DNA from 4 places in the Klebsiella sp. WP3-W18-ESBL-02 genome. Region 4 is predicted to be linked to each of the others. Evidence: predicted binding sites of a transcription regulator. Region 4 holds the regulator's gene; each other region holds the start of a gene.
What was found. The regulator PurR, encoded in region 4, represses purine synthesis genes. The targets are predictions, from matches to a motif close to CANGCAAACGTTTGCNTG.
Positions count from the first base shown of each region.

Region 1: gcvT (glycine cleavage system aminomethyltransferase GcvT) is a predicted target of PurR. The motif match lies at 3,854-3,871, and genes of this name have one in related genera.
Region 2: pyrC (dihydroorotase) is a predicted target of PurR. The motif match lies at 2,957-2,974, and genes of this name have one in related genera.
Region 3: purT (formate-dependent phosphoribosylglycinamide formyltransferase) is a predicted target of PurR. The motif match lies at 3,278-3,295, and genes of this name have one in related genera.

Region 1 is NZ_AP021972.1:875,744-881,587, forward strand. Features, by position in the region: gene pepP (Xaa-Pro aminopeptidase) at 1-1,142, shown strand, start outside; gene ubiH (2-octaprenyl-6-methoxyphenyl hydroxylase) at 1,139-2,317, shown strand; gene ubiI (FAD-dependent 2-octaprenylphenol hydroxylase) at 2,336-3,538, shown strand; gene gcvT (glycine cleavage system aminomethyltransferase GcvT) at 3,931-5,025, shown strand; gene gcvH (glycine cleavage system protein GcvH) at 5,052-5,441, shown strand; gene gcvP (aminomethyl-transferring glycine dehydrogenase) at 5,562-5,844, shown strand, end outside.
Region 2 is NZ_AP021972.1:3,080,172-3,086,015, forward strand. Features, by position in the region: gene H7R56_RS14780 (Gfo/Idh/MocA family protein) at 1-657, opposite strand, end outside; gene H7R56_RS14785 (YceH family protein) at 663-1,313, opposite strand; gene rimJ (ribosomal protein S5-alanine N-acetyltransferase) at 1,323-1,907, opposite strand; gene H7R56_RS14795 (lipoprotein) at 2,322-2,882, shown strand; gene pyrC (dihydroorotase) at 3,027-4,073, shown strand; gene dinI (DNA damage-inducible protein I) at 4,145-4,390, shown strand; gene bssS (biofilm formation regulator BssS) at 4,665-4,919, shown strand; gene solA (N-methyl-L-tryptophan oxidase) at 5,056-5,844, shown strand, end outside.
Region 3 is NZ_AP021972.1:2,077,400-2,083,243, reverse strand. Features, by position in the region: gene exoX (exodeoxyribonuclease X) at 1-377, shown strand, start outside; gene ptrB (oligopeptidase B) at 378-2,429, opposite strand; gene H7R56_RS09770 (tellurite resistance TerB family protein) at 2,512-3,153, opposite strand; gene purT (formate-dependent phosphoribosylglycinamide formyltransferase) at 3,336-4,514, shown strand; gene H7R56_RS09760 (bifunctional 4-hydroxy-2-oxoglutarate aldolase/2-dehydro-3-deoxy-phosphogluconate aldolase) at 4,589-5,230, opposite strand; gene edd (phosphogluconate dehydratase) at 5,270-5,844, opposite strand, start outside.
Region 4 is NZ_AP021972.1:2,353,878-2,359,721, forward strand. Features, by position in the region: gene punC (purine nucleoside transporter PunC) at 1-262, opposite strand, end outside; gene punR (DNA-binding transcriptional activator PunR) at 375-1,286, shown strand; gene purR (HTH-type transcriptional repressor PurR) at 1,305-2,330, opposite strand; gene H7R56_RS11140 (cytochrome bd-I oxidase subunit CydH) at 2,625-2,714, shown strand; gene H7R56_RS11145 (MFS transporter) at 2,873-4,039, shown strand; gene sodB (superoxide dismutase [Fe]) at 4,116-4,697, opposite strand; gene H7R56_RS11155 (C40 family peptidase) at 4,820-5,638, opposite strand.

The DNA of each region.
Region 1 (5,844 bases), 1.5 Mb from region 4:
TGCTGGTGCTGATTAAAAGCGATGACACCCACAATCACAGCGTGTTGTTCAACCGTGTTCGCGATCTGACGGCAGAAATCTGGTTCGGCCGTCGCCTTGGGCAGGATGCCGCGCCGGAAAAACTGGGCGTAGACCGCGCGCTGGCGTTCAGCGAAGTCAACCAGCAGTTGTTCCAGCTGTTGAACGGCCTCGACGTGATTTATCACGCGCAGGGCGAATACGCCTGGGCGGATGAGATAGTCTTCACCGCGCTGGATAAGCTGCGCAAAGGTTCGCGCCAGAACCTGACCGCGCCGGACTCGATGATTGACTGGCGTCCGATGGTGCATGAAATGCGCCTGTTCAAAGACGGCGAAGAAATTGACATCCTGCGTCGCGCCGGGGAAATCAGCGCGCTGGCGCATACCCGCGCGATGGAAAAATGTCGCCCTGGGATGTTTGAATACCAGCTCGAAGGCGAGATCCTGCACGAGTTTACGCGTCATGGCGCGCGCTATCCGTCCTACAACACTATCGTGGGCGGCGGTGAAAACGGCTGCATTCTGCACTACACCGAAAATGAATCGGAGCTGCGTGATGGCGATCTGGTGCTGATTGATGCTGGCTGTGAGTACAAAGGCTATGCCGGCGATATCACCCGGACCTTCCCGGTAAACGGTAAGTTTACGCCTGCCCAGCGCGCTATCTACGATATCGTGCTCGCATCGCTGTACAAATCGCTGGAGCTGTATCGCCCCGGTACGTCCATTCAGGAAGTGACCACGGAAGTGGTACGTATCATGATTACCGGTCTGCAGAAACTGGGGATTCTCCACGGTGAAGTCGACCAACTGATTGCCGACAATGCCCACCGCCCGTACTTTATGCACGGTCTGAGCCATTGGCTGGGGCTGGATGTGCATGATGTAGGTGCGTACGGCGCAGAGCGTTCCCGCGTGCTGGAGCCGGGCATGGTACTGACCGTTGAACCGGGTTTGTATATCGCGCCGGATGCGGACGTCCCGGCGGAGTATCGCGGCATTGGTATTCGTATCGAAGACGACATTCTGATTACCGAAAACGGCAATGAAAACCTCACGGCCAGCGTGGTGAAGGACGCCGATGCTATCGAAGCGCTGATGGCGGCGGCGCGCCAGCCATGAGCCTGATTATTGTCGGCGGCGGGATGACCGGCGCGACGCTGGCGCTGGCGGTATCGCATCTGACGTCGGGCCGTCTGCCGGTGCACGTGATTGAAGCGGCAGATATCAACGCCGCGCGGCATCCGGGCTTTGACGCTCGGGCCATCGCGCTGGCGGCGGGAACCTGCCAGCAGCTGTCGAAGATCGATCTCTGGCAGGCGATTGCCGACTGCGCCACGCCGATAACCACCGTTCATGTGAGCGACCGTGGCCATGCCGGGTTCGTCACGCTGGACGCGGCCGATTATCGGCTGGCTGCGCTGGGCAACGTGGTCGAGTTGCACGAAGTCGGGCTGCGATTGTTTAGCCTGCTACGCAAGGCGCGCGGCGTCACGCTACATTGCCCCTCGCGGGTGACGCAGGTTGAGCGCCGTGCCGACGGCGTCAGCGTTACGCTCGATAATGGTGACACGCTACACGGTAAGCTGCTGGTGGCCGCTGACGGTTCACGCTCTATGCTGGGCGAACGTTGCGGCATTCACTGGCAGCAAGAGCCGTATAACCAACTGGCGGTGATTGCTAACGTCACCACCGCTGTTGCGCATCAGGGGCGCGCATTCGAACGCTTTACTGAATACGGGCCGCTGGCGATGCTACCGATGTCGCAAAACCGCTGTTCGCTGGTGTGGTGCCACCCCCGCTCGAAACATGATGAGGTATTGGGCTGGTCCGACGCGCGCTTCTGCGACGAGCTGCAGCGCGCGTTTGGCTGGCGCTTAGGCCGTATTACCCACGCGGGGGCACGCAGCGTTTATCCGCTATCGTTGACCACCGCTACACGCACGGTGTCCCATCGTCTGGCGCTGGTGGGGAACGCCGCGCAGACGCTGCATCCGATCGCCGGGCAGGGCTTTAACCTTGGTCTGCGCGATGTGATGACGTTGGCGGAGAATCTGGCGCAGGCCAACGCTGCTCACGCAGATATCGGCGATTATGCGCTGCTCTGCCAGTATCAGCGCCAGCGGGCAGAAGATAAAGCCGCTACCATTGGCGTAACCGATGGGCTGGTGCACCTGTTTGCTAACCGCTGGGCGCCGCTGGTTGCGGGGCGCAATGCGGGGCTGATGGCGATGGAATTATTTACCCCTGCACGCGATGTGCTGGCGCAGCGGACGCTGGGCTGGGTCGCCCGTTAAGAGCTGTAAGGAGTTAATGTGCAAAGTGTTGATGTTGCCATCGTAGGCGGTGGTATGGTTGGGCTGGCGGTAGCCTGCGGTTTACAGGGCAGCGGCCTGCGGGTGGCGGTGCTGGAGCAATCGCTGCCGCAGGCGCTCGCCGCCGATGCGCCGCCTGCGCTTCGCGTGTCCGCTATTAATGCCGGCAGCGAAAAGCTGCTGTCAAAGCTCGATGTCTGGCAGGCGATTGTCGCGCAGCGTGCCAGCCGTTATCACGGCATGGAAGTGTGGGACAAAGACAGCTTTGGCCGCATTGCGTTTGACGATCGCAGCATGGGCTACAGCCATCTGGGACATATCGTTGAAAATGCGGTTATCCATCACGCGCTGTGGCAGAAAGCCGAGCGCAGCGCGGATATCACGCTGATGGCCCCCGCGGAACTGCAGCAGGTGGTCTGGGGCGAAAACGAAGCGTTTTTGACGTTGAAAGACGGCGGAATGTTGACCGCGCGTCTGGTGGTGGGAGCCGATGGCGCCAACTCCTGGCTGCGTAGTAAAGCCGATATTCCGCTGACCTTCTGGGATTATCGCCATCATGCGCTGGTCGCCACCGTTCGTACCGATGACCCCCATGAAGCCGTTGCGCGCCAGAGCTTCCACGGTGATGGTATTCTGGCCTTCTTACCGCTCAGCGATCCCCATCTTTGCTCGATTGTCTGGTCGCTGTCGCCGGAAGAGGCGCAGCGGATGCAGCAGGCTGACGAAGCTGAGTTTAACAAAGCGTTGAATATCGCCTTCGATAACCGTTTAGGGCTGTGCCGCGTGGAAAGCGAGCGTCAGGTCTATCCGCTTACCGGTCGCTACGCGCGGCAGTTTGCCGCGCACCGTCTGGCGCTGGTGGGTGACGCCGCGCACACCATTCATCCGCTGGCCGGGCAGGGTGTGAACCTCGGCTTTATGGATGCCGCCGAGCTGATTGACGAGCTCAAGCGCCTGCATACGCAGGGGAAAGATATCGGCCAGCATTTCTATTTGCGTCGCTATGAGCGCAGCCGTAAGCATAGCGCTGCGCTGATGCTGGCGGGAATGCAGGGCTTCCGCGAGCTGTTTGCCGGTGAAAACCCCGCGAAGAAGCTGCTGCGCGATATTGGCCTGAAGCTCGCGGATACGCTACCCGGCGTCAAACCGCAGCTTATTCGTCAAGCGATGGGCCTGAATGACCTGCCGGAGTGGCTTCGTTAAGTCGCTCACACTTGTACTCCCGGTGGTTCTACCGGGAGCCTTTCCCCTCATTTGAAAAATTCTAATTTCACCTCTTTTTTCGCATTAGATTTATTAATCCGTCATTTTTTATGTTACGGGAAAGTCGCCCTGTTTTTCGCAGGAAATATTATCTTATGCTGAATTATTAACCATTGTTGTTAATTAAATGTGGTGTAATTCGCTTTTTACCAGTTGATTCCTCTGTATGCTTTTTCTCGCCTTTTAGCCATAAGCTAATGTGATGCCCCTTTTTTCATGATGGTTTACCACGGTGTTCGGTGGTAAGTTCAGGGAAAAGAGAACGTTTGCGTCGGTGCCTGGACAGGCGTCGGCGTTGGGTTTTGTGGTGCGATATATTCAACGAGGACATGATGGCTCAACAAACGCCTTTGTATGACCAGCACGTGTTATGTGGCGCGCGCATGGTAGATTTCCACGGCTGGATGATGCCGCTGCACTATGGATCGCAGATTGATGAGCATCACGCGGTGCGTACCGATGCCGGGATGTTCGATGTGTCGCATATGACCATCGTTGACCTACACGGCCCGCGCACCCGCGAGTTCCTTCGCTATCTGTTGGCAAACGACGTCGCGAAGCTGACTAAGCCGGGCAAAGCGCTCTACAGCGGCATGCTAAATGCGTCAGGCGGCGTGATAGATGACCTTATCGTTTACTACCTTACCGATGATTTCTTCCGCCTTGTTGTTAACTCTGCCACTCGCGAAAAAGACCTCTCCTGGATTACCCAACACGCTGAACCCTATGCCATTGATATCACCGTTCGTGACGACCTGTCGCTGATCGCGGTGCAGGGGCCGCACGCGCAGGAAAAAGCGGGCACGCTGTTTAGCGACGCGCAGCGCCATGCGGTTGAAGGCATGAAGCCGTTCTTTGGCGTGCAGGCCGGTGACTTCTTTATCGCGACGACCGGCTATACCGGCGAAGCTGGCTATGAAATTGCGCTGCCGAAAGAACAGGCGGCAGATTTCTGGCAGCAGCTGGTTCAGGCGGGCGTGAAGCCATGCGGGCTGGGCGCGCGCGATACGCTGCGTCTGGAAGCGGGTATGAACCTCTACGGTCAGGAAATGGATGAAAGCGTTTCCCCGCTGGCGGCTAACATGGGCTGGACCATTGCCTGGGAGCCCGCTGACCGCAACTTTATTGGTCGCGACGTGCTGGAACTGGAGCGCGAAAAAGGCACCGAGCAGCTGGTTGGTCTGGTGATGACCGAGAAAGGCGTACTGCGCGGCGAACTGCCGGTACGTTTTACCGATGCGAACGGCAATGCGCGCGAAGGTGTGATCACCAGCGGGACTTTCTCGCCAACCTTAGGCCATAGTATTGCGTTGGCTCGCGTCCCGGCAGGGATCGGCGAGACGGCGATCGTTCAGATCCGCAACCGCGAAATGCCGGTCAAAGTGACAAAACCTATTTTTGTGCGTAACGGCAAGGCCGTCGCGTAAGCCCTTTTTATTCTGGAGATTTTTTGATGAGCAACGTACCAGCAGAACTGAAATACAGTAAAGAACACGAGTGGCTGCGCAAAGAAGCGGACGGCAGCTATACCGTTGGCATTACCGAGCACGCGCAGGAATTACTGGGCGATATGGTCTTCGTTGACCTGCCGGAAGTGGGCGCGACCGTTAGCGCGGGCGACGACTGTGCGGTAGCGGAGTCCGTTAAAGCGGCATCCGACATCTATGCGCCAATCAGCGGTGAGATCGTTGCCGTGAACGACGAACTGGGTGACTCGCCGGAGCTGGTCAACAGTGAACCGTATGCGGGCGGCTGGATCTTCAAGATCAAAGCCAGCGACGAAGCGGAAGTGGCCGCGCTGCTGGATGCGACCGCATACGAAGCATTATTAGAAGACGAGTAAGGTTGTGCCGGATGGCACTGCGTTTATCCGGCCTGCATCGTGTAGGCCCGGTAAGCGAAGCGCCACCGGGCAGGTCAGTTAGACAATCACGATTCACCGCACGTTTCAGGAACATCGCACATGACACAGACTTTAAGCCAGCTTGAAAACCGTGGCGCGTTTATTGAACGTCACATCGGGCCGGATGCCCAGCAGCAGCAAGAGATGCTCAAAACGGTTGGCGCGGATTCATTAAACGCACTGATTGGACAGATCGTGCCGAAAGATATCCAGCTTGCTACGCCGCCTCAGGTAGGTGACGCCACCACAGAATTTGCCGCGCTTGCGGAGCTGAAGGCGATTGCCGGTCGTAACAAGCGCTTTAAGTCGTACATTGGCATGGGCTATGCGCCTGTACAGCTGC
Region 2 (5,844 bases), 730 kb from region 4:
GCTGCCCGCGCGGCGGTGCATGCTGGTGGTGATTTGCAGACCCGGCTGGCTGAAGTGATGCTCAGCATAGAACAGACAGCCTTCGTCGGTGGTGTGCAGAACGCCGCCGCCGAGCTTCGCTCTGCCCCCCGCCAGCCATAGCGCGGTGTCGACCACGTGCAGGTAATCATCAAGCAGGGTAAAGCGCAGATCGTGCGGCCCGACGCTGTCGCTACGGTGTTTATCCATGCGCAGCGAAGACATCTCTCCCGCGCGCTTTTTCAGCTCGCGATACAGCGGCGAGAAGCGACGGTTAAAGCCCACCATCAGGGTCAGATTTTTACGTGCCGCCAGCGCCACCAGGCGTTCGGCGTCGTCGAGCTTATCGGCCAGCGGCTTATCCACGCAGACGTGAACGCCGGCATTGAGAAGCTCGCTCACCACCGCGTAGTGCGAGGCGGTAGAGCTATGCACAAAGACCGCGTCGCACTGGGCCGCCAACGACGCCAGCGAGTCGGCATACGGCATTCGGTAGGCTTCGCACACCTTCAGCGCTTTCTCTTTGCCCGGCGACCACGCCGCCTGCAGCGTCCAGTCGGTCGCCGCGCTGACGACCGGCAGCCACGCCTTCTGGGCGATTCCGCCCAGCCCAACGACGCCAATGCGAATCTTCGCCATGCTGATTACTCCCCTAAATGCGCCAGCAGTGAATCCAGCCGCTGTTTCAGTTCGGCAACCTCACCTTCCAGCACCTCAACGCGCGCGCGCAGATCGTCATCGACCGCCGACGCGTCGCTCTGAACCGCCGCAGTCTGGAGGTCGACCTCGCCGCTGAACAGATGCATGTAGCGGCTTTCACGTTTACCCGGCTCGCGCGGCAGGCGCACCACAAACGGGCCGTCCTCGCGGTTTGCCAGCCGTTCAAGGGTGCTTTCGACTTCCGCCATATCGGCAAATTCGTGCATCCGCTGGGCGCGACCGCGCAGCTCGCCAGGGGTTTGAGCCCCGCGCAGCAGCAGCGTAGTGACCAGCGCCACTTCCGCGGAGGAGAGCTTCAGATCGCCGAACTCAGAGTTACAAAAACGCTGCTCGTATTTGGTCACACGATTGCCGAAGCCGCTCACCGTGCGTAAATAATGGCGCTTCACCAGGGTATCGAGCTGCTCCTGCACCTCGGCTTCGCTGAGCGTCATCACCGGCTCGCGGTTGGTTTTCTGGTTACAGGCCGTCGCCACGGCGTTAATGGACAGCGGATACTGCTCCGGCGTGGTGACCTGCTTTTCCAGCAGACAGCCGATCACTCGAGCTTCAAGAGGTGTTAATTGGTATTTCATCGTTTTTCCTTAGCGGCCAGGCGTCCATTGTGGGGTGGTTAACGCGGTCAGCACGTGATCGCGCCATTCGCCGTCAATCAATAAGTAGTCCTTCGCATAACCTTCTTTTTCGAAGCCAAGGCGCGCCAGCAGATTCCCGCTGCGCTGATTATGCGGCATATAGTTCGCCATAATGCGGTGAATATGCTGCGTGCGCTGCATATAGCGAATGGCGCTGGTGAGCGCTTCGTACATCATGCCCTGCCCCTGCCATTTCTGGCCAATCGAGTAACCGAGATAGCAGGCGTGAAATGAACCGCGCACCACGTTGGAGAAATTGGCTACGCCGATAATTTCCTTCTCTTCCGGGTCGAGCAGCGCAAAATAAAAGGCCGTGCCCTGCTTATGGAATTCATTAATCATCGACAGGCGCGCCTGCCACCCGGAGGGGTAGCAGTGGCTGTCATCGCGAATGGGCTCCCAGGGTTTTAAAAACTGCCGATTTTCGGCGTAATAGTCCGCCAGACGCCATGCGTCGCGGTCATGGATCAGCCGAACAACCAGCCGGTCCGTCGTTAACCTCACTTTCGGCACATTACTGCGATAGCCAAACATCTCACTACTCCTGTACCCAATCTATACCCTGGTCATTTCACTATACCTGCCTGACGGCAGCCAATGAAAACAACACGCTGTCTTTTTGCATTGTGATAAAAAAGGGTTACCGCTGGCAATACGTGAAAAGGTGAGATAGCGCGGAAAATGAAGATGTTTCTCCTGGCCGGGCCTCTGCGGCTAAGCAATTGAGAAATGTGATAAAATGCAGCGGCGATTTTTTTGTCATCGGTGCCCCGTCTCGTGGCGTTATTGTTCGGCGTACGCGACCGCTTTCACGCCGTTTCGCGGCCCACGGCCTCAGCCATTTTGTCCGTCGGCGGCACTTTCAGTATTTTCCGCTGTCAGAGACCTACTGACAGCGTATGCTGCTTTATGTCAGGATGCATACAACGCTTTACGTTGAGGAACCCCATGAAAAAATTGTTTGTCATTGCCGCCCTGATCGTCAGCGGTCTGGTCGTCGGCTGCAATCAGCTGACGCAGTATTCCGTCAGCGAGCAGGAGATTAACCAGGCGTTGCAAAAACGGAATAACTTCTCCAAAGATATCGGGGTCCCCGGCGTCGCCGACGCCCATATCGTCCTTAACAATCTGACCAGTGCGATTGGCCGCGCAGAGCCCAATAAAGTGACCCTCAGCGGCGATGCGAAGCTGGACCTGAATTCGTTGTTTGGCAGCCAGAAAGCCAACATCGCGCTGACGCTGAAGGCGCTGCCGGTGTTTAACCAGGAGCAGGGAGCCATTTACCTGCAGGAAATGGAAGTGGTGGATGCCAAAGTGACGCCAGAGAAAATGCAGTCAGTCGTGCAGACGTTAATCCCGTATCTCAACCAGTCCCTGCGTACCTACTTTAACCAGCAGCCGGCCTATGTGCTGAAAGAAGACGCCAGCAGAGGCGAAGCGCTGGCGAAGAAATACGCCAAGGGCATTGAAGTCAAGCCGGGCGAAATTATCATCCCGTTCACCAATTAAGCCTCGTGCCACGTATGCCCGATCGCGTATCGGGCATCACCCTCCCCGCGTTATTTTTTACAGAAAAGGATGCAAAGGAAAACGTTTCCGCTTATCCTTAGTGCCCGGCAAAAATGACTGATATCCCACCAGCCGGAGCCTTACATGACCGCACTACCGCAAGTTCTGAAAATTCGCCGCCCAGACGACTGGCACATCCATCTTCGCGACGGCGAGATGCTGAAAACGGTTGTACCGTATACCAGTGAGCTGTATGGCCGCGCAATTATCATGCCGAACCTGGTTCCGCCGATTACCACCGTCGACGCCGCGATCGCTTACCGCCAGCGTATTCTCGACGCCGTTCCCGCCGGGCACGATTTCACGCCGCTGATGACCTGCTATCTGACCGATACTCTCGATCCGAATGAGCTGGAGCGCGGCTTTAACGAAGGCGTATTCACCGCCGCCAAGCTGTACCCGGCCAATGCCACCACCAACTCCAGCCACGGCGTCACCAGCACCGATGCGATTATGCCGGTGCTTGAGCGCATGGAAAAATTGGGTATGCCGCTGCTGGTGCACGGTGAAGTCACCCACGCGGACATCGATATCTTCGACCGGGAAGCGCGCTTTATCGACACCGTCATGGAGCCGCTGCGCCAGCGCCTGCAGGGCCTGAAAGTGGTGTTTGAGCATATCACCACCAAAGATGCCGCCGAGTACGTGCGCGACGGTAACGATCTGCTTGCCGCCACTATCACACCGCAGCATCTGATGTTTAACCGTAACCATATGCTGGTCGGCGGCGTGCGCCCGCATCTGTACTGCCTGCCGATTCTCAAGCGTAATATTCACCAGCAGGCGCTGCGTGAGCTGGTCGCTAGCGGCTTTGAACGCGCGTTCCTCGGCACCGACTCCGCGCCCCACGCTCGCCATCGTAAAGAAGCCAGCTGCGGCTGCGCCGGCTGCTTTAATGCGCCGACCGCGTTGGGCAGCTACGCGACGGTGTTTGAAGAGATGAATGCCTTATCGCACTTTGAGGGCTTCTGCTCCCTCAACGGCCCGCGTTTCTACGGCCTGCCGGTGAACGACAGCTACGTCGAACTAGTGCGCGAAGAAAGCCAGGTCGCCGAAAGCATCGCCCTGAGCGATGACACCCTGGTGCCGTTCCTCGCCGGGGAAACGCTGCGCTGGACGGTAAAAAAATAAAATCACGCCCCCTGTTGTAAATATTCGCGAGTGACTGTATAAATATACAGTATATTACACAGGGGGCAATTATGCGCATTGAAGTCACTATTGCAAAAACCACCGCGTTGCCGGCAGGCGCCTTAGACGCGCTGGCCAACGAACTTTCCCGCCGTATCAACTCTCAATTTCCGGACCGTGATGGCGCCGTCAGCGTGCGCTATGCGGCCAACAATAACCTTTCCGTGATCGGCGGCATTAAAGAAGACAAAGACCGCATCAGCGAAATCCTCCAGGAAACCTGGGAAAGCGCCGACGACTGGTTCATCACCGATTAGTTTTTCCCTCATTGTGTCTTTGCCGGGTCGCCCCGGCTTTTTTTATCTTCCCGCTTGTTTTTTTGTGATCCATCCCCACTTTTTACATTAGCGGCAAAACAATGGCCGACATGGTCGTTTATTGCGCAAACAGGCCGCTAACTCAGGAATTTATGTTGCTTTTGATTTCGATTCTCGAGTATTTATTGAAGTGTTGTATACTGATAAAGCTTCACAAAAAATTGCATTAAACCTCGAGAGTTGTTGCCTTTTAACACGTAAATAAGGGGTTATGATGGAAAAGAATAATGAAGTCATCCAGACCCATCCCCTCGTCGGATGGGACATCAGCACCGTAGACAGCTATGATGCGCTGATGTTGCGCCTGCACTACCAAGACCCCAATCAATCGAGCAGCAAAGAGGCAGAAGTTGGCCAGACCTTGTGGCTAACCACGGACGTCGCACGTCAGTTTATTTCCATACTGGAAGCCGTGATTGCCAAAATTGAATCTGGCGATTACCAGGTCAACGAGTATCGCAGGCACTAACGCCGATACTTTCCGCCGATTTCGGGCAAACAGGCACCTTAGGGTGCCTTTCTTGTTTTCACGCTTGTATAACAACTGTGGCTTAATTACTCTACAAAACACAGATTTCAGCCTTATTATCGCGTCAGGAAAGACTATGCAATACGATCTCATTATTCTGGGCAGCGGCTCCGTTGGTGCCGCGGCTGGATATTACGCCCGTAAAGCGGGCCTGAACGTTCTGATGACCGACGCCCATATGCCGCCTCATCATGAAGGCAGCCACCACGGCGACACCCGCCTGATGCGTCATGCCTACGGCGAAGGCGAGAAGTATGTTCCGCTGGTGCTGCGTGCCCAGGCGCTGTGGGACGAACTGGCCGCCGTCAGCGGCGAGCCGTTGTTCGAGCGCAGCGGCGTGGTCAATCTTGGCCCTGCTGATTCCGAATTTTTGCGCACCGTGGCCCACAGCGCCGCACAGTTTAACCTCGAGGTAGAGCAGCTTGATGCCGACGCGCTGATGGCCCGCTGGCCGGAGATTACCGTACCCGCCCATTACCGGGCTATTTTCGAGCCGGGTTCTGGCGTACTGAAAAGCGAGCTGGCGGTCAAAACGCTGATTGCCATGGCCAAAGAGGCTGGCTGCGCCCAGCTGTTTAACTGCCCGGTCACCGCGATTCACAGCGATGCTGACGGCGTGACGATTGACACCGCCGAAGGTAGCTGGCGAGGTAAAAAACTGCTGCTGACCGCCGGGACCTGGGTAAAGCAGTTTTACCCTGAGCTGCCGATTCAGCCGGTACGTAAGGTTTTTGCCTGGTTTCAGGCCGACGGCCGCTACAGCCAAAAAAATAACTTCCCGGCCTTCACCGGCGAGCTGCCGAACGGCGATCAGTTCTACGGTTTTCCGGCCGTCGACAACGAACTGAAGATAGGTAAGCACAAC
Region 3 (5,844 bases), 280 kb from region 4:
AGTGGATCTGCACCATGAAAATGGCGCGCCGCCTGTGGCCAGGTATCAAGTACAGCAACATGGCGCTGTATAAATCCCGTAAGCTGAGCGTCGCAACCCCGCCGGGGCTGCATCACCACCGCGCGCTTTACGACTGCTACATTACCGCCGCACTGCTGATTGATATTATTCAAGCCTCCGGGTGGACGCCGGAACAAATGGTCGACGTCACCGGGCGCCCGGCGCTGCTGCGTACGTTTACCTTCGGTAAATATCGCGGGCAGGAAGTCGCCGAAGTGGCTAAAAACGATCCGGGCTACCTGCGCTGGCTGTTTAACAACCTCGACCGCATGAGCCCGGAACTGCGTTTGACGCTAAAACACTATCTCGAGGGCTAGCTAGCGCTCCGCACGCCCTGGCAGCGTCCCCTGCGCCAGGGCAATCAGGAACGCGAACTCCAGCGCCACACCCTCATAGCTTTTATAGCGCCCCGACTTACCGCCGTGGCCGGCATCCATTTCGGTACACAGCAGCAGCAGATTGTCATCAACCTTCAGCTCGCGTAGCTTCGCCACCCACTTTGTCGGCTCCCAGTACTGAACCTGCGAGTCGTGCAGCCCGCTGGTGACCAGCAGATGCGGGTAAGCCTGCGCCCGCACGTTGTCATACGGGCTATACGATTTCATATAGCGATAGTAGGTTTCATCCTGCGGATTGCCCCACTCCTCAAACTCGCCGGTGGTCAGCGGGATAGACTCATCCAGCATGGTTGTCACCACATCGACAAACGGCACCTGCGCCACTACGCCGTGGAACAGCTCGGGGCGTTCGTTGATCGCCGTTCCCATCAGCATCCCGCCCGCGCTGCCGCCCATGCCATAACACAGCGACGGAGCACCGAATCCCTTCGCCAGCAGGGCATCGCAGACGTCGAGATAGTCATTAAAGGTATTTTTCTTCTTCAGGAATTTGCCGTCTTCATACCACTGCTGCCCCAGCTCGCCGCCGCCGCGAACATGGGCAATGGCGAAGACAAAACCACGGTCGAGCAGGCTAAGACGGCTGCTGCTGAAATCAGCATCCATGCTCGCACCGTAAGAACCGTAGCCATAGACCAGCAACGGATTCTTGCCGGAACGGAAATGCTCATGCCGATACACCAGCGAAACCGGGACTTCCACCCCGTCGCGCGCGGTGATCCACAGGCGTTCACTGCGGTAGCGGCTGGCGTCGAAGCCTTTAACCTCCTGCTGTTTCAGCACGCGGCGTTCACCGCTGTCCATATCCAGCTCAAACAGGGTATCCGGCGTGGTCATCGACGAGTAGCCATAGCGCAGGCAGGCCGTTTCTGGCTCCGGGTTATAGGCAATCCAGGTCACATAGGCCGGATCGTCAAAGGCGATGGCCGTTTCTTTGTGAGTCTGCCGATGGATCTGCCGCAGGCTTGTCAGGCCACGCTGGCGCTCTTCAACCACCAGCCAGTCACGAAACAGGGTGAAATCTTCCAGCATGACGGCATCACGCGCGGCAATCAGCGTCTGCCAGTTGGCCTCTTCCCCACTGACGCCACGATAAAGGCCAAAGTTCTTACCGTCGCGGTTAGAACGCATGTAGAAATGCCCCTGGTAATGGTCGAGACTGTATTCATGATCTTTGCGGCGGGCCAGGAACGTTTGCGGACGAGCGTCGGGATTATCGGCGTCGAGCAGCTGCATTTCACTGGTGGTGGCGCTGGAGAGCGCAATCACCACAAACTGGCGTGATGACGTTTTATGCAGGCTGACGTAAAAGGTGTCGTCCTGTTCTTCATAGATCAGGCAATCCTGCTCAGGCGCCGTACCAACCTGATGACGCCAGACCTGCCACGGCAGCAGCGTTGTCGGATGCTGGCGAACGTAATAGAGTGAGCGCGAGTCGTTGGCCCACACCACGCCCGGTGAGACGTCTTCAATCACCTCAGGCAGCCAGGTTTCGTTAGCCAGATGGCGAAGGCGTAGGCTGTACTGGCGGCGGGAGAGAAAGTCTTCCGTGACCGCCAGCAGGTTGTTATCAGGCGCGACGTTCAGCCCGCCGAGGGCATAGAACTCACTGCGCGCAGCGCGCTTATTTTCATCAAGCAGCAGCGACCAGTTTTCTTCGCCTGGAGCCTGTCGCTGATAGATAGCGTACTCCTGGCCTGGCTCAAAAATCTGCCGGTAGCGGTAGCCGTTTTTACAATACGGGGCCGACACTTCCCGCGGCGGAATGCGATCGACAATCTCCTTAAGCACGCGATCCTGCAAACTGCGCTGGCTCGACATCACCTCGCGACCGTAGGCGTTCTCCTGCTGTAAATACTCCATCACGGCGGGCTTCGTGCGAGTGTCGTCACGCAGCCAGTAGTAATGATCAACGCGCGTATCGCCATGTAAGGTCATGGCGTGGGATATCCGTTTTGCTTTTGGCGGCATCTCGTTATTCTTCTGTTTTAGTCACACCCTCTAAGGGTGGACAAATTCAACGTTGATGCAAGCAAAACCTGCAAGATTGCACTTAAAGCTGCTGTTTTTGCTGTTGTAAATCGCGCTCGATGCTTTCGCGCACTTCTGACGGCAGCTTCAGCGCCTCGCCCAGCTCATCCAGATAGCGACGTTCCATAAAGTGATCGATGTCGATTGCCGCGCAGCTCACATAGTACAGCTCAAGCGCCTCTTCTTCGTTATGCACGTCGCGCGCCAGCCGCTGCGGATCGAGCGGTTGTTCAATTGCCTGCGCAATCAGCGCACGGCCCTGCGCTTCCACGCCGGCATCGCGCAGCTGTTGTTCAATCGAAGCCTGCTCTTTAGCATCAATATGGCCATCGCTTTTTGCGGCAAACACCAGCGCCAGAATCAAACGCTCGGTACGCACATCCAGCGGCGCGGCCGGTTGGCCATACTTCGCTTCTGCCGGCGTCGAACCGCGTAGCTGATCTTTGTATTTGTTCCACAGCACGCTCCCGGCGACCGCACCGCCGCCCACCAGCAGCGCGCCAGTACCATACTTCGCCAGCATTTTCCGCGATGATTTACTGGCAAGGAGCAGCCCTGCCAGACCACCTAACGCTCCCGGCACCAGCATTTCGCCAAGAGCGCCTTTCCCATTACCCGATGATTTGCCCAACAGTGATTGCAGTTGATTAAGCCAGCCAGACATATGACCCCCAGTATAAATTCATGAGAAGCTTAGCCTATGCGAGCAGACGTCAGAATATGTCTGGTACAGATAAAGATGTGCAAATTTAACGCGATAGCCGCGCTGCCGCGTCGACAACAAGACAGACGCAAACGTTTTCGTTTATAATGCGACAAATTTTTGTCAGACGGTGGAATAGGTAAATGACGTTATTAGGCACAGCTCTGCGTCCGGCGGCGACGCGCGTAATGCTTTTGGGTTCCGGTGAGTTAGGTAAAGAAGTCGCCATTGAATGCCAGCGATTAGGGATTGAAACCATCGCCGTCGATCGCTACGCCGATGCGCCAGCGATGCACGTAGCACACCGCTCATACGTTATCAATATGCTTGACGGAGCGGCGCTGAAGGCGCTGGTCGAGCAAGAGAAACCGGATTTTATCGTACCGGAAATCGAAGCGATCGCGACCGACATGCTGATTGCGCTGGAACAGGACGGGCAGCGCGTTGTGCCCTGCGCACGCGCCACTCAGTTGACCATGAATCGCGAAGGCATTCGTCGTCTGGCTGCCGAACAGCTTAAGCTGCCGACCTCAGCCTACTATTTTGCCGATAGCGAAGCACAGTTTCGCCAGGCGGTAGCCACCATCGGCCTGCCGTGTATCATCAAGCCAGTGATGAGCTCCTCCGGCAAGGGGCAGACGTTTATTCGCCGTGAAGATCAGCTGACGCAGGCATGGCAGTATGCGCAGGAAGGTGGCCGCGCAGGGGCTGGCCGGGTGATCGTCGAAGGCGTCGTGAATTTTGACTTTGAAATTACGCTGCTGACGGTGAATGCCGTCGACGGCGTGCACTTCTGCGCACCGGTAGGCCATCGTCAGGAAGACGGCGATTATCGCGAATCCTGGCAACCGCAGCAGATGAGCGAGCTGGCGCTGGAACGCGCGCAGGCAATCGCTCGCGACGTGGTACTGGCACTGGGCGGTTATGGTCTGTTTGGCGTTGAGCTGTTTGTCTGCGGCGACGACGTGGTGTTCAGTGAAGTTTCTCCTCGCCCGCACGATACCGGTATGGTTACGCTCATTTCACAGGATGTGTCTGAGTTCGCGCTGCACGTCCGCGCATTTCTGGGCCTGCCTATCGGCGCCATTCGTCAGTACGGCCCTTCTGCCTCTGCCGTGCTGCTGCCAAAACTGACCAGCCGTAACGTGACCTTTGATAAGGTCCATCATGCGCTTGGCGCGGGGATACAGCTACGTCTGTTTGGCAAACCGGATATTGACGGTTCGCGGCGGATGGGCGTCGCACTGGCTACCGGCGACAGCGTAGAACAGGCGGTGGAACGGGCAAAAATCGCCGCCGCCGCCGTGATTATCCAGGGATAAAAAAAGCGGGCCGCTAACGCGTGCCCGCTCTTTTTTTGTCCTACCCGGTCAGTTAACCGGGTAAGGCAAACACCTTACAGTTTCGCGCCTTCAACCGCTTCGCGAGCCAGTTTGGTGATGCGATCGTAGTCGCCAGCTTCCAGCGCGTCGGCCGGAACCAGCCAGGAACCGCCGATGCACAGTACGCTTTTCAGCGCCAGATAGTCACGGTAGTTCGCCGGAGAGATGCCGCCAGTCGGGCAGAAACGGATATGAGAGAACGGACCTGCGATAGCCTGCAGCGCTTTCACACCGCCGTTCGCTTCAGCCGGGAAGAATTTGAATTCTTTCAGGCCGTGCTGCATACCCAGCATCAGTTCAGAAACGGAGCTAATACCCGGGATCAGCGGAATAGTACCCGCGGTTGCCGCTTTCAGCAGCTCATCGGTCAGGCCCGGGCTGATAGCAAACTGCGCGCCCGCATCGGTCACTTCTTTCAGCTGCTGTGCGTTGGTCACGGTACCCGCGCCCACGATAGCATCCGGCACTTCTTTCGCAATCGCGCGGATAGCGTCCATTGCGCACTCTGTACGCAGCGTCACTTCCAGTACGCGTACGCCGCCAGCAACCAGTGCTTTCGCCATCGGTACGGCGTGCTCAAGCTTTTTCACCACGATGACCGGCACTACCGGGCCAGTGGTCAGGATTGCTTCTGCAGTTGTTTTCCAGTTTTTCATCAGAATTATTCTCTCGCCAGATCTACAAAACGTGTCAACTTAAAAGGTAATACAGGTTGCGCCCTGCTCTGCGCCGGACAGTTTTTCCCGTAATGCGCCAAACAGTTCACGGCCTGTCCCCACGCGCGAGGCGCTCAGATCGGGAATATGCGGCTGACGCGCGGCCAGCTCAGCGTCATCAACCAGCAGCGTCAGCTCGCCGGTCTGACCGTTCACGCGAATCATGTCACCGTCGCGGACTTTCGCCAGCAGGCCACCATCATAGGCTTCAGGGGTGACGTGAATCGCTGACGGCACTTTACCGGATGCACCGGACAGTCGTCCATCGGTGACCAACGCAATTTTGAAACAGCGGTCCAATAATACACCAAGTGGCGGCATAAGTTTATGTAATTCTGGCATGCCGTTCGCTTTTGGTCCTTGATGACGCACAACCACCACGCAATCTTTATCCAGCAGACCCGCCTCAAAGGCCGGCAGAACATCGTGCTGACTTTCAAAGACCACGGCCGGTGCCTCAATAATCTGGTTTTCCACCGGCACTGCAGAGGTTTTCATCACCGCGCGGCCAAGGTTACCGCTCAGCACTTTGGTGCCGCCGTGTTTAGAGAACG
Region 4 (5,844 bases):
TCCCCAGACAGCCCACGGCGAAAATGGTTAAGCCCGCCAGCAGAATGGGTTTGCGGCCATAGCGGTCAGACAGCGGCCCCCACAGCAGCTGCGCGACGGCGAAGCCGGCCAGGAACAAACTCAGGCTGGCGCTGACCGCCGAGGCCGGCGTTTGCAGGTCTTGCTGAATGGCAGCAAAAGCAGGCAGGTACATGTCGGTGGCCAGAAAACCCAGCACGCTCAGCCCCGCGAGCCAGACTAAAAATCCTTTCCCAGGTTGCATAAATTGCCCTTTATTATCTGATATTAACCTTGCCGCCGAGTGTAGAGAGTGCATTCAGGGTTGTGAAACGCTAATATTTGAGCCATGGATTCAAATTTTTTGCAGGCAGAAAATGTGGTCTGAATATTCTCTTGAAGTCGTTGATGCGGTAGCGCGTAACGGTAGCTTTAGCGCCGCCGCGCAGGAACTGCATCGTGTGCCTTCTGCGGTAAGCTATACGGTACGACAGCTGGAAGAGTGGCTGGCTGTACCGCTGTTTGAACGCCGTCATCGCGACGTGGAATTAACGCCTGCCGGGGCATGGTTCCTGAAAGAAGGGCGGTCTGTTATCAAAAAAATGCAGATCACCCGCCAGCAGTGCCAGCAGATTGCCAACGGCTGGCGTGGCCAGTTGGCGATTGCCGTTGATAATATTGTTAAGCCACAGCGTACGCGCCAGCTGATCGTCGATTTTTACCGTCACTTTAGCGACGTTGAGCTGATTGTTTACCAGGAAGTCTTTAACGGCGTATGGGATGCGCTGGCGGACGGCCGCGTCGAGCTGGCGATTGGCGCCACGCAGGCGATTCCGGTCGGGGGGCGCTTTGCTTTTAGGGATATGGGAATGCTCAACTGGCACTGCGTGGTGTCCAGCGCACATCCGCTGGCGCGTCTGGATGGGCCGCTCAGCGATGATGTACTGCGCAACTGGCCGTCACTGGTGCGCGAGGATACCTCACGTTCGCTGCCTAAGCGTACGACCTGGCTGCTGGATAACCAAAAACGCGTGGTGGTGCCGGATTGGGCGTCGTCAGAAACCTGTATTTCCGCCGGCTTATGTGCGGCGATGGTGCCGGGGCATCTGGCTCAGCCATGGCTGGAGAGCGGAGAGTGGGTCGCACTGACGCTGGAGAACCCGTTCCCGGATGCCGCCTGTTGCCTCACGTGGCAGCAAAGTGAAGCGTCACCGGCATTAAGCTGGCTGCTGGAGTATCTGGGGGATAGTGAGACGCTGAACGAGGAGTGGCTGCGAACGCCCGTATAGGGCGCTCGCAGAACGCGATTAACGGCGGTAGTCGCGATATGGACCGTCGGCCACAGAACGACGCTCAATCAGGCGCGGGTGCACCTCAATTGACTGTGACTCTTCGCGCTTGCTGACGATGCGATCCATCAGCATGTTAAAGGCCGTTTCGCCAAGCGAGTCCTTCGGCTGATGGATAGTGGTCAGCGCGGGGGTGAAGAAACGTGAGTTACGCACGTTATCATACCCGATCAGCGAAATATCCTGCGGCACGCGCAGCCCCATTTCATCGGCGGCACACAGTGCGCCCATGGCCATAATATCGCCGCCGCAGAAGATGGCGGTTGGGCGCGGGTGCTGGGACAGAATCTGCTGCATCGCCCGGTAGCCGGATTCTGGTTCAAAGTCGCCCTGAACAATCCAGTTTGCCGGTACGTTAATCTGCGCTTCTTCCATCGCTTTCATAAAGCCTGCCAGACGGCCTGCGCCGGTATTGCGCTCCAGCGGGCCCGGGATCACGCCGATATCGCGATGGCCGCGTTCGATCAGATAGCGGCCCGCCATATAACCGCCTTCGAAGGCGTTATCGATAACCGAGTCGGTAAAATCGGCTTTGGCTTCGCCCCAGTCCATCACCACCATTGGAATGTGACGATACTCTTCCAGCATGGAGAGCAGTGACTCCGGGTATTCTGAGCACATGACCAGCAGACCGTCGACGCGCTTTTGCGCCATCATTGACAGGTACGCGCGCTGCTTCTCAAGATTGTTCCACGCGTTGCCGAGGATCAGGGTATACCCTTTCTGGAAGCAGTTTTTCTCTACGGCCTCAATAATTTCGGCAAAATAGGCTGCTTCACTGCTGGTGGCCAGCAAACCAATGGATTTGGTGTGGTTGACCTTCAGGCTGCGGGCAACGGCGCTCGGCGAGTAGTGCAGTTCTTTAATCGCCGCCCAGACCGCTTCACGCGTCTCTTCGGCGACAAAACGCGTTTTGTTAATTACATGTGATACGGTTGTAGTGGAAACGTTTGCGCGCTTCGCTACATCTTTAATTGTTGCCATTCCATCTCACTCCAGACCCTGGCCTGCCCCTGAAAAAATCGAAAGGAAAACGTTTGCCTTCACACACCCTGACGCAATTTTGTGAATTGCGATTCGCCGGGAAAACGATACAGGACGACAGGAGGGGGTCAATGGCCGGTACGCTTATAAATAAGCGTCGAATTTTGACGTATCCCGACGCAAAGTGGAAGAGCAAAAAACAACATCCTGCTAAATCTGTGAAGATTTTTACGATTATCTGTGCAAAAATGAGTAAGCTCAGTTTCACTGTGGCAATAAAAAGGAGAAAAATTGATGAGTACCGAACTTAAGCTGTCGCTCACCACTACCATTATTACGCTTGCGCTCATTGTTGCCGCTGCACTGACCGCCGTATTGCATTAATTCCTCCGGTGAGGGAGTTCGCTCCCTCCCGTCAATTGTTATCAAATTAGCAATAATCTTTTGCTGTTTTGTACACTTCTGATTTTCTGTGATTGATGTCATGCTTTTGCCCTATGTTGTCATGCCGCCAGCTGTGCGCGGCCAACCGGAGTTTTTGCATGAAAGTCAATTATCCCCTGCTTGCCCTGGCGATTGGCGCCTTTGGCATAGGGACCACCGAATTTTCGCCCATGGGGCTGCTGCCGGTCATTGCGAAGGGCGTTGACGTCTCTATTCCCGCCGCTGGAATGTTGATCAGCGCCTACGCCGTGGGCGTGATGGTCGGGGCCCCGCTGATGACGCTGCTGTTGTCTCATCGCGCGCGGCGCAATGCGCTGATTTTCCTGATGGCGATTTTTACCCTTGGTAACGTGCTGTCGGCTATCTCGCCTGACTACACCACGCTGATGCTGTCGCGCATTATTACCAGCCTCAACCACGGCGCGTTCTTTGGTCTGGGGTCGGTGGTTGCCGCGAGCGTTGTGCCGAAGCATAAGCAGGCGAGCGCGGTAGCGACCATGTTTATGGGCCTGACAATTGCCAATATCGGCGGCGTTCCGGCGGCGACCTGGCTGGGTGAAACCATTGGCTGGCGCATGTCGTTCCTGGCGACCGCTGGCCTTGGGATTGTCGCCATGGCGGGGCTGTGGCTGTCGCTGCCGAAGGGTGGGGCAGGGGAAAAACCGGACGTTAAGCGTGAGCTGGCGGTACTGGTGCGCCCACAGGTACTTTCTGCCTTACTGACCACCGTGCTCGGCGCTGGTGCGATGTTTACGCTTTATACCTACATTTCGCCGGTATTGCGGACCCTGACGCACGCCACGCCGGGATTTATTACGTTGATGCTGGTATTGATTGGCGTTGGCTTCTCTATTGGCAACTTCCTTGGCGGCAAATTTGCTGACCGCTCGGTTAGCGGTACGCTCAAAGGTTTCTTGCTGCTGCTGATGGCCATTATGCTGGCCATTCCCTGGCTGGCGCAGAGCCAGGTGGGGGCGGCGTTTAGCATGGTGGTGTGGGGCGCGGCAACGTTTGCCGTGGTGCCGCCGCTACAGATGCGCGTGATGCGGGTAGCACACGAAGCGCCGGGGCTTTCGTCGTCGGTGAATATTGGCGCGTTTAACCTCGGTAATGCGCTGGGGGCCGTGGCCGGCGGTGCGGTTATATCGGGCGGGCTGGGCTACAGCTTTGTACCGGTGATGGGGGCGATCGTTGCTGCGCTGGCGCTGGCGGTCGTGTTCTTCAGCGGCCGTCGCCGTGGTGCGCAGGCGCTGGTCAGCGAGTAAAAAAAACGCAGAAGGCAAGCCTTCTGCGCGATGGCATATCACCCGGCGAAGCATGGCAACGCCGGGTTTTTTGTGCTTACGCAGCCAGATTTTCAGCCACGAACGCCCAGTTCACCAGAGCCCAGAAGTGCTCCAGGTAGTTAGGGCGGGCGTTGCGGTAGTCAATATAGTAAGCATGTTCCCACACGTCGACGGTCAACAGCGGCTTCGCGTCGGTGGTCAGCGGGGTGCCGGCGTTAGACGTGGATACGATGGCCAGAGAACCGTCAGCTTTCTTCACAAGCCAGGTCCAGCCTGCGCCGAAGTTTTTCACTGCGGCATCGGTAAACTGGGCTTTGAAGTCGGCGAAGCTGCCGAAGGATTTGTTAATCGCTTCTGCAACGGCACCGGTCGGTTCGCCACCGGCGTTCGGCGCCAGGCAGTTCCAGTAGAAGGTGTGGTTCCAGACCTGAGCCGCGTTATTGAACACGCCGCCTTCAGAGGTGCGTACGATCTCTTCGAGCGTTTTACCCTCAAAGGCGGTGCCTTTGATCAGGTTGTTCAGGTTGGTGACGTAAGTCTGGTGGTGTTTACCATAATGATACTCAAGCGTTTCCACAGAAATATGCGGAACCAGGGCGTCTTTGGCATACGGTAATGCAGGTAATTCGAACGACATTGCTACTCTCCTTTTATTATTTTTACTCTCAATAACCTTGTATTGAGTGGGGATAGAGTAGCAAATTAAAAGGTGAGATAAAAGATAAGCTTACCCCGTTTATTAACAAACGGGGTAAGTAATTAACGAATCGTCTTCGGGGTTACCACGCGACGGGCGCCGACATAGTGGCGTACCCAGTAGTCTTCGCTCAGCGAGGTAATGCGGATGTCCTGACCGGTGCGAGGCGACTGGATAAATTTACCGTTACCAACATACACGCCGACGTGATCGGCAGTGCCGCGACCCTGGGTCCGGAAGAAGACTAAATCACCGCTTTCCAGCTCGCTGCGGTCAACCGGGCGGGCATCGCGCAGGTGGTACATTTCGTTAGCGGTACGTGGAATACGGATATTCACCAGATCTTTATAAGCATAGTAAACCAGACCGCTGCAATCGAAACCGGTACGCGGCGAGTTGCCGCCCCAGCGGTAGGGTTTACCCAACTGGCCCATCAGTTTGTTCATGGCGGTTTTTTGCGCTTTCTGCACGCGAACTTTATGCGCCTGGGCGATGGTGGTGGGCTGACTTTCTACTTTGCTGGTGGTACAGGTTTTTTTATGCCCTTTGCGGGTCGCCTTGCAGGTTGTCACGACGCTGGCGGTTTTTACCGCGCTGGCTTTGCGGGTTTTGCTGGCGACCGTTTTACGTGAAGGGGTAGCGGCCTTTTTCGCTTTGCTGACCGCGGGTGCGGTTTTGTTCTTCGCGACGGTGCTGGTTTTTTTCTTGCTGGTTGATTTGCTGACCGTATTCTTTTTCTTGCGTTCACTGCCCTTAACGGGAAGTGATTTTTGCGCCGTCGGTGTTTTGGCATGCCCTGTTGCATGCGCCAACGGCGTGAACGATAACGATGTAAACAACAATGCACAGAGCGTGATCGACCATTTTTTTATCTGCGCCACTGAACAACCCTCTGAGTATGCAGGCTAAATATCCTTGCCTGGGTATGGTTTACAAAACCCAACGATTCTAATCCATAAAAACACGAAATGTTAATAGTGTTTTTCATCCCAAAACGCTGTTTCGTTAGCAAGTGCAAAAAAAAACATCATTTGATACAGCTTGAGCTAAAAAATGAGCAGGTTTTTCATCCAGCTGCCGATAAACA